Regions from separate parts of the Pectobacterium aroidearum genome, predicted to be linked through region 2. Evidence: predicted binding sites of a transcription regulator. Region 2 holds the regulator's gene; the other holds the start of a gene.
What was found. Region 2 encodes LexA, which represses DNA repair genes until DNA is damaged. Its sites were predicted from a motif close to TNCTGTATGTACATACAGNA; they were not measured.

Region 1 (4,632 bases), 1.1 Mb from region 2:
ACAGGCGCTCCGCCGCACGCCCGCCCCAATGGTCTACATCGGCAATCTGGGCAGCGAGCAGAGTAACCCCGCCGCCCGCCTGACGCTGGCGGAGAAATTGGACTGGATTGAGCACAAAGTGGGTAAATCAGTGGTGGATGTGGCGATCGTCGGTCCGAAAGTCGATATCAGTCAGATCGGCGATCGCCTGATCGTGCAACAAGAGCTGGCCGCAGCAGATGTTCCTCACCATCATGACCGTGAGCTACTGCGTCAGGCTATCGATCGTGCGCTACAGCTACTAGGCTCTCAATCCCGCAGCCACGGCGTATAAGTCACGCCAATCAAAATGCCTTCGGGACTCAGGAAACGCGTGACCTGCTGTCCCCAGGGTTCAAGACGGTTTTCTACCAGCAGCGCATAGCCTTGCGCTTTTAGCGTACGGGTCGCTTCCGTCATATCCGCCACTTCAAATTCCAGCCAGCTTTGCGGTTCAGGCAGATCCGCAGGCCAGCTTCCCTGCCCGAAGCAGGATTCGCTGGCCTGTGACAATGGCCACAGGGCGAAGTGTTTCACGCCATCTATTGTATCGCTCACCAGATAATCGCTCCCTTCCGCAACAGGCTTTAGCGGCAACTTCAGCGTATCGACATAGAGCGCATGGCTGTCAGACAGCGATTTCACGATCGGTCCGAAACCCGCCACAAACAGCACCTCAACACCCGGTATAATAGGGTCCATCATTGATCCTCAGTGAGTGCTTGCATCGTTAGGATGCAGCGATAAATTGTGCGCGCAGTGCCTGTAACTCATCGCGCAAGGCGGCAGCTTCTTCGAACTCAAGATTCTGCGCATGCGTCAGCATTTTGCTTTCCAGCTCGCGGATTTTCAGCTCCAGCGCTTTCGGCGTCATAAGCTCATAACGTGCAGCCGGTTCTGCCGCTTTACGGTTGCCTCGCCCTTTGCCTCTGTTCGTGGGTTGGCCCAATTGCAGAATATCGGAAATTTTCTTATTGAGTCCCTGCGGCACAATCCCGTGTTCGGTGTTGTACGCCTCCTGCTTCTCACGACGGCGTTCCGTTTCGCCAATCGCCTTTGCCATGGATGGCGTAATCTTGTCGCCGTACAGAATCGCCTTACCGCGTAGGTTACGCGCTGCACGACCAATCGTCTGAATCAGAGAACGCTCGGAGCGCAGGAAGCCCTCTTTATCCGCATCCAGAATCGCCACCAGCGACACTTCTGGCATATCCAGCCCTTCACGCAACAGGTTGATACCCACCAGCACGTCAAACTCACCAAGGCGTAAATCGCGGATAATTTCAACACGTTCGACGGTATCAATATCCGAGTGCAGATAACGTACGCGCTCACCGTGTTCTTCCAGATATTCAGTTAGGTCTTCCGCCATTCGTTTGGTCAACGTAGTGACCAGCACACGTTCGTTAACCGCCGCACGCTGGCGAATCTCGGAAAGCAGGTCGTCCACTTGCGTCGCCACAGGCCGCACTTCAATGAGCGGATCGAGCAGCCCAGTGGGACGCACCACCTGATCGATCACTTCACCACCCGATTTTTCCAGCTCATAGTTACCCGGCGTCGCGGAGACATAGATCGTCTGCGGCGCCAGCGCTTCGAATTCTTCAAATTTCATCGGGCGGTTATCCAGCGCCGAAGGTAGCCGGAAGCCATATTCGACCAGCGTCTCTTTACGCGCACGGTCACCGCGATACATACCACCGATCTGGGGCACGGTAACGTGGGATTCGTCAATGACTAGCAGTCCGTCTGCCGGTAAATAGTCAAACAGCGTCGGCGGCGGCTCACCGGGGCCACGCCCGGAAAGATAGCGTGAGTAGTTTTCGATCCCGGAGCAATAGCCCAGCTCGTTCATCATCTCCAGATCAAACTGCGTGCGCTGGCTCAACCGCTGCTCTTCCACCAGCTTATCATTCGCCAGCAGTACCTTTCTGCGATCGGCCAGCTCCACCTTGATGTCTTCCATTGCCTGCAAAATACGTTCACGCGGCGTGACGTAGTGCGTTTTTGGATAGATGGTATAGCGCGGCACCGTCTGGAGGACATGCCCCGTCAGCGGGTCAAACAGCGACAATCGTTCCACTTCTTCATCAAACAGTTCAACACGCAGCGCGATTTCGTCAGATTCCGCAGGGAAAATATCAATCACCTCACCGCGTACGCGGAAGGTACCGCGCTGAAACGCCTGATCGTTGCGGGAATACTGCAACTCAGCCAAACGCCGCAAAATAGCACGCTGGTCAATCAGCATCCCCTGCGTCAGGTGCAGCATCATTTTCAGATATAAATCGGGATCGCCCAGACCATAGATAGCGGACACTGAAGCCACGACGATCACATCACGCCGTTCCAACAGCGCTTTTGTCGCGGAAAGACGCATCTGTTCGATATGTTCGTTAACCGATGCATCTTTTTCAATGAAGGTGTCCGAACTCGGAACGTAGGCTTCCGGCTGATAATAGTCGTAGTACGAAACGAAGTATTCGACGGCATTATCAGGAAAGAATTCTTTCATTTCGCCGTACAGCTGAGCTGCCAGCGTTTTATTTGGCGCCAGCATCATCGTCGGCCGATTGAGATCGGCAATCACGTTGGCGATCGTGAACGTCTTACCTGAACCGGTTACCCCGAGCAGCGTTTGATGCGCTAACCCGTCTTCCAGGCCCTCTTTTAAACGACGAATGGCCTCAGGCTGATCGCCTGCCGGTTTAAAGTCGGAATTCAGTGTAAATACTTTACTCATCGTTAAGCACGCTACTTATCGTTATTACGCATCGCTCAAGGCGACGTTCATGGGTGGATGCTCGGAGGCAGGTAAAAGACACAGACTGACGATTTCAGGCACGGCTGCGGGTCATCATCGGCATCCTTTGTCGCACCGTGATCACACGACAGCGACCACACTGACACGTGTGACATACGAGCTTTATTCTGAATGCCAATTGCGAAATTCGCCACCGCAATGATACTGGATATAAAAACAGCATCAAGAAAATTATCGCTGGATTGGATGATTAATCAACAAATGAATTTGCTAGCACATTCATCTTCAATCTACCAGATAAAATCATCATGATTTATCCCCAGATTTGGTAAAAATGTAACATGCGGGGACACCTGATGACGTTAATTTATGCAACTACACACCGTTGCTGCTTAAGACGCTTGATTTTACTTAAGCATATGATAATAAATAAATTAGCAAAACCGTGGAGAATAGCGCCAACCTGGCGACAACCCGCGCCAGCTCTCGGTTAGGACGCGTTGTCTATCCATAATACACATAGTTATCCACAGAAATGGTGGATAACTCCCACAAGCCCGCATCAGCACTGAGTTAGAGAAATACCCACTTCATTCGTGATTCCCTCTGATATGGATTTTCTTCACACTCTTTCTGTGATTTATCGCATAAGTATTAGATGGAAAAAGACTAAAAACAGCAGGGGACTGCATCACAACAATTCAGGCAATGCGGGGAGTGAGAGGAAAATTCAAGAAGGTTTTATCTATTGATCGCTATAAAAATGTAGGTTTTATACTTATGAAAACAGATGCCGGTAAAAAAACAATAAAACCTACTGTGATGATTAAAGTCAGCCGAGGGTTAACAAAAATGATTACTCCGCTAATAACCCAATATCGATATATTGCCCCAGATTATGCTGCTGAAGATCCGATAAGTAAGGAATTTCGCCCAGCATCGGCGCAGGCAGGCGCTGTTGCAGCGTTTGCAGATACGGCTGGTGCCATTTTCCAGGCGGTGTGATGTCGTTAGCAATCCAGCCGCCAAGGTGCAAACCCGCATGCTGAATCGCATGGGCGGTTAACATCGCGTGGTTGATACACCCCAGCTTGATGCCGACCACCAAAATCACGGGAAGCTGTTCCTGTATCACCCAGTCGGCAAACGTATCCTGCGCCGACAGCGGCGTAAACCACCCGCCTGCGCCCTCAACCAGCAACCAGTCTGCCTGTGTTTCTAACGCCCGCAGCCCTGCGGATAGCGCCGAAAGAGAGATAGGCCGCTGCTCTACCGCGCTGATAATATGCGGTGACGTCGGTTCCATAAACGCCAGCGGGTTCACGGCCTCATAATCCAGCCGGACGCTGCTATTCGCCTGAAGCGCCAGCGCATCACTGTTGCGAATGCCATCGGCCGTCATTTCACAGCCTGACGCCACAGGTTTATAGCCTGCGGTCCGGTACCCCGCTTGACTCGCCGCCTGTAGCAGCGCCGTACTCGCGACCGTTTTCCCCACTTCGGTATCCGTTCCCGTCACAAACCAGCGCTCAATCACGATAAATCACTCCATAAACCAGTTGATAGCTGAGCGGGTAGCCGCCCTGCTCTTGCGGATAGTGGGCAGACAGCGCCGCCAGTCGTGCCCGGCTCAATAGCCCCGGCGTGCGCCCTTCATGCAGCCAGGTCGCCCCAATCCCTTTCAGCGATTTCATTAACGCCAATACATCAGGGAATAGGCAGACCTCACGTTCTTGCACCAGATGATGCCGGTAAGGCTGACAAGCAGCGTCGATGGCGGAGAGCGGCAGAAAGCGATTTGTCCGTTGCGTGCCGTCCAGCCGCTGCCACGCCTGCGACAGTTCGCTTAA
Region 2 (4,632 bases):
ATTCAGGAATTTTGAATATACCCACCAGATTAACTAGCTAACAATCCAACGTCCACACAATTACTATCGGTTTAAGAAATTATTATCTGGGGGATAAAGATTATGATCACACGAAGAGCAGCGGGGCAATGCGGCCAGGCCGACTATGGCTGGTTGCAGGCACGCTACACCTTCTCTTTTGGTCACTATTTTGACCCACAGTTGTTGGGCTACGCTTCTCTACGCGTGCTCAATCAGGAAGTATTGGCACCGGGGGCATCGTTCCAGCCACGAACCTATCCACGGGTCGATATCCTGAACATTATTCTTCAGGGTGAAGCAGAATACCGCGATAGTAACGGTTGCCACATTCAGGCCAAAGCCGGAGATGTGCTGCTGCTCGCCACTCAGCCAAACGTCAGCTATAGCGAACATAATACCAGCGCCAGTAAACCGCTGACGCGGCTGCAATTATGGCTAAACGCCTGTCAGACTCGAGAGAACAGTCCGTTACAGCGTATGGAATTGGATTCATCCAGCCATACTCTGCTTGCGTCGCCGGAAGGTGAACACACCAGTCTGCAACTGCGCCAGCAGGTTTGGATCCACCATGTCGATCTCCAGCAGAATGAGCAAAGCACGATCGCGCTGCAGGGAAATCAGGCATACCTCCAACTGATTCACGGTTCAATGGTGGTAAAAGGCAATCAGAGCAGTGAAGCCCTACACTGTGGCGACGGCGCCTTTATCAAAGAAGAAACAACGTTGACGCTACGGGCAGAATCGCCTTTGCGTGCGCTGCTCATCGATCTGGTCGTCTAGATCTTCTGTCCGTTGTTTTATCAGGAAAACGCCGCCAGTTCGGCGTTTTTATTCAGCCGTGGTAAGATATCCGTCTTGTTCCTCAATGCGTCAGGGTGATATGACAATGGATTCAACCAAACAGGACAAACTTCTTGCCCAGGCTGAACAGATTTGTCAGCAGCGCGCTGTGCGTCTAACGCCACAGCGGTTAGAGGTTTTACGCCTTATGGCACAGCAGTCAGGTGCTATCAGCGCTTATGACCTGCTGGATCTGCTGCGAGTTTCCGAGCCCCAGGCCAAACCGCCGACCGTCTATCGCGCGCTGGATTTTCTGCTGGAACAAGGCTTCATTCATCGAGTCGAATCAAACAACAGCTACGTGCTGTGTCACCATATCGAAGACCACAGCCATACGTCTGCCCTTTTCATCTGTGACCGCTGCGGACAGGTTACGGAACGTCAAACCGAAGGGGTGGAAGAAACATTACGTAGCCTGGCACAGCAGTCGGGATTTACGCTGCGCCACAGCGTTGTGGAAGCGCACGGGCTGTGTGGAGGCTGTCAGGAAGTGGCATCATGCAAGCAGCCGGATCATTGCGATCACGACCATACGGTTCCGATTAAAAAACGCTAGCGCTTATTGATGGGGCCTTCTGCCTGACAAGGTTTTTCTATATAAAAAAAACGATAGCCCTCAGGGCTATCGTTTTTTAGCATCACGTTCACTACCAGTGATATTTGTGATGCTCTTCCCAGTGTTTCACTTCTTTCTCTGCCGCTTCTTTTGCGTACCCGTAACGCTCCTGGATTCTCCCCACCAGTTGGTCACGCTTACCTTCGATGACCGTCAGATCGTCATCCGTTAATTTGCCCCATTGCTCTTTCGCTTTACCTTTAAACTGTTTCCAGTTACCGCTGGCTTGGTCTTTATTCATCAGAATCTCCGTACCTTAGGTGTATTGCGCATAAATGAATCGTCACTACCGACGTAGGCGTCAGTCAGTGTCAGATAAATTGTTCAGTAAGCAGAGTCATCATTCTGTGAACCATCACGGTGCTCTGCACCACTGCCCTTCCTCGATCTGCCAGGCTAACCTAAATGTGATGGCTAATGTTTAATGACTAAACGCTCAATCGAGATAAAAATGCTTACCTTGATAAAAATTATAGTCGAATATTTTACTTAAAATTAAAAATAAGGAATCTGTAACTAGCGAAGGCGCCAAGAAAGGAAAAATGACCGTAAAAGTAATGGAAAAACAGGCGGTAAGGGAGAGAAGAGAAAACACACGCGAAATGTAACGAAATATATACAACTAGCAGATTAACACGCGGGGCACTCACACATGAAGCAACTCACACATAAAGCGATTAACACAAAAACGTGATGCACTGACCCAGAAAGACGAGCAGTGCATCTCTATGACCGTTAGCTCCAGTCGCTGTTACGAATCACGCCAACCGCTAAGCCTTCTATCGAAAAGCTCTGCTGACGCAGGTCAACAACAATGGGGGCAAACTCTTCGTTTTCAGCGAGAAGGTGCACCATATTGCCCTGCTTTTTCAGGCGTTTTACCGTCACTTCATCGTCAATGCGCGCGACGACAATCTGACCATTGCGTACATCTTCCGTTTTATGCACGGCCAGTAAATCGCCATCCATAATACCGATATCTTTCATCGACATGCCGCTCACGCGCAGCAAAAAATCAGCGCTGGGTTTGAACATTGCAGGGTCAACCTGATAGTGACATTCGATATGTTCCTGCGCCAGCAGAGGCTCACCTGCGGCCACGCGACCAACCAGAGGAATACCCGTCTCTTCTTCCATCAGCAGACGAATACCTCGAGAAGCACCCGATACGATTTCAATCACACCTTTACGCGCCAGTGCTTTCAGATGTTCTTCAGCCGCATTGGGAGAGCGAAACCCCAGCTGTTGAGCAATTTCCGCGCGCGTTGGCGGCATTCCGGTCTGCGCAATGTGATCGCGGATCAGGTCATAAACCTGCTGCTGCCTTGCTGTTAATACTTTCATTCCGCCCCCTGGTTGTTTATACAGTCTTGCTGTGAGTATATACAGGTACGCCACAATTGGGAATGGAGATATAGGCAAAGCCTCTGACTTTTATTCATTTATGCGTGCCGTCAGGCAAAATGTTGCCAGAGAATGCTACCCCACACGACAGCCGCTAACACGATGGCAACAAAAACAGCCGCCGACCCGATATCTTTCGCCCGACCGGATAATTCGTGATGCTCAAGGCCAATACGATCGACAACCGCTTCAATGGCGCTGTTAGCCAGCTCAAAAAGCATAATCAATACCACAGACCCGATCAGCAGCAGCTTTTCGACCAGCGTAACCGGCAGCAGACACGCAATAATCACGCCGACAATCGTCAATATTGTTTCCTGACGAAATGCCGCCTCATGTTGCCAAGCCTGCTTCAGCCCCTTAAGGGAATAACCGGTCGCCTTAATAATCCGGGTCATCCCCGTTGCTTTATTCATTTATCCTCCATTCTTTACGTAAAATAGTTCGCATTTTAACGCGCTTACGTTGTCTCACCACCACAGATTTCCGACGCAGTTTCTGGTATCCTTGCGGCGCATTGCTAACAAGAGGCTCCAAGTTGTTATGTCAGGTTGGCGTAAAATTTACTATAAATTATTGAATCTCCCACTAAAACTGCTGGTTAAAAGTAAAGTTATTCCCGCAGATCCCGTGGTCGAGTTGGGGTTAGATCCCTCACGTCCTATACTCTATGTTCTGCCTTATAACTCTCAGGCGGATCTCTTGACGCTACGCGCGAAATGCCTGGCATTGGGGTTACCCGATCCCTCGCAATCGTTCGAATTCAACGGCGTCGAACTTCCCAGCCACGTCTTTATTAATGACGGGCCGCGCGTCTTCCGCTATTACGTTCCCAAGCAGAAATCCGTCAAGCTGTTCCACGACTATCTGGATCTGCATCGCGCCAATCCAGATTTAGACGTGCAGATGGTGCCGGTTTCCGTGATGTTTGGACGTTCTCCGGGTCGGGAAGGCCATTCTCAGGCTACACCACACCTGCGATTGCTCAACGGCATTGAGAAATTCTTCGCCGTCCTGTGGCTAGGGCGTGACAGTTTTGTTCGCTTCTCCAGCCCGGTGTCGCTGCGCTATATGGCGACCGAGCATGGCACTGACAAAACCATAGCCCACAAACTGGCGCGCGTCGCGCGTATGCACTTCTCCCGCCAGCGTTTGGCGGCAGTTGGCCCACGCTTGCCGGTACGTCAGGAACTGTTTAATAAGCTGCTGGATTCCAAAGCGATCAAGAAGGCCGTAGACGATGAGGCGCGCAGTAAGAAGATTTCCCATGAAAAAGCGCAGCAGAACGCCATTGCGTTGATGGAAGAAATCGCCGCCGACTTCTCCTACGAAGCCGTGCGTCTGTCGGATCGCGTCTTAAGCTGGACGTGGAACCGCCTTTATCAAGGGATCAACGTCCATAACGCCGAACGCGTTCGTCAGCTGGCACAGGATGGTCATGGTATTGTCTATGTGCCCTGCCACCGCAGCCATATGGACTATCTGCTGCTGTCCTACGTCCTATACCATCAGGGCCTAGTGCCGCCGCACATCGCCGCAGGCATCAATCTTAATTTCTGGCCAGCGGGTCCGATCTTCCGTCGCCTTGGCGCCTTCTTCATTCGTCGTACCTTCAAAGGCAATAAGCTGTATTCCACTATTTTCCGTGAGTATCTGGGTGAACTGTTTGCCCGTGGTTATTCGGTGGAATACTTCATGGAAGGCGGACGTTCACGCACGGGTCGCCTGTTAGAGCCGAAAACCGGTACGCT

Region 1: uvrB (excinuclease ABC subunit UvrB) is a predicted target of LexA. The motif match lies at 2,985-3,004, and genes of this name have one in related genera.

What each region holds. Positions count from the first base shown of each region.
Region 1 covers NZ_CP166097.1:3,292,554-3,297,185, forward strand. Annotated here, with positions in the region: gene yvcK (uridine diphosphate-N-acetylglucosamine-binding protein YvcK) at 1-313, shown strand, start outside; gene AB8809_RS15050 (glyoxalase/bleomycin resistance/dioxygenase family protein) at 289-720, opposite strand; gene uvrB (excinuclease ABC subunit UvrB) at 749-2,761, opposite strand; gene bioD (dethiobiotin synthase) at 3,639-4,319, opposite strand; gene bioC (malonyl-ACP O-methyltransferase BioC) at 4,312-4,632, opposite strand, start outside.
Region 2 covers NZ_CP166097.1:4,431,665-4,436,296, forward strand. Annotated here, with positions in the region: gene AB8809_RS19940 (pirin family protein) at 103-801, shown strand; gene zur (zinc uptake transcriptional repressor Zur) at 908-1,417, shown strand; gene AB8809_RS19950 (CsbD family protein) at 1,509-1,718, opposite strand; gene lexA (transcriptional repressor LexA) at 2,213-2,821, opposite strand; gene AB8809_RS19960 (diacylglycerol kinase) at 2,932-3,297, opposite strand; gene plsB (glycerol-3-phosphate 1-O-acyltransferase PlsB) at 3,425-4,632, shown strand, end outside.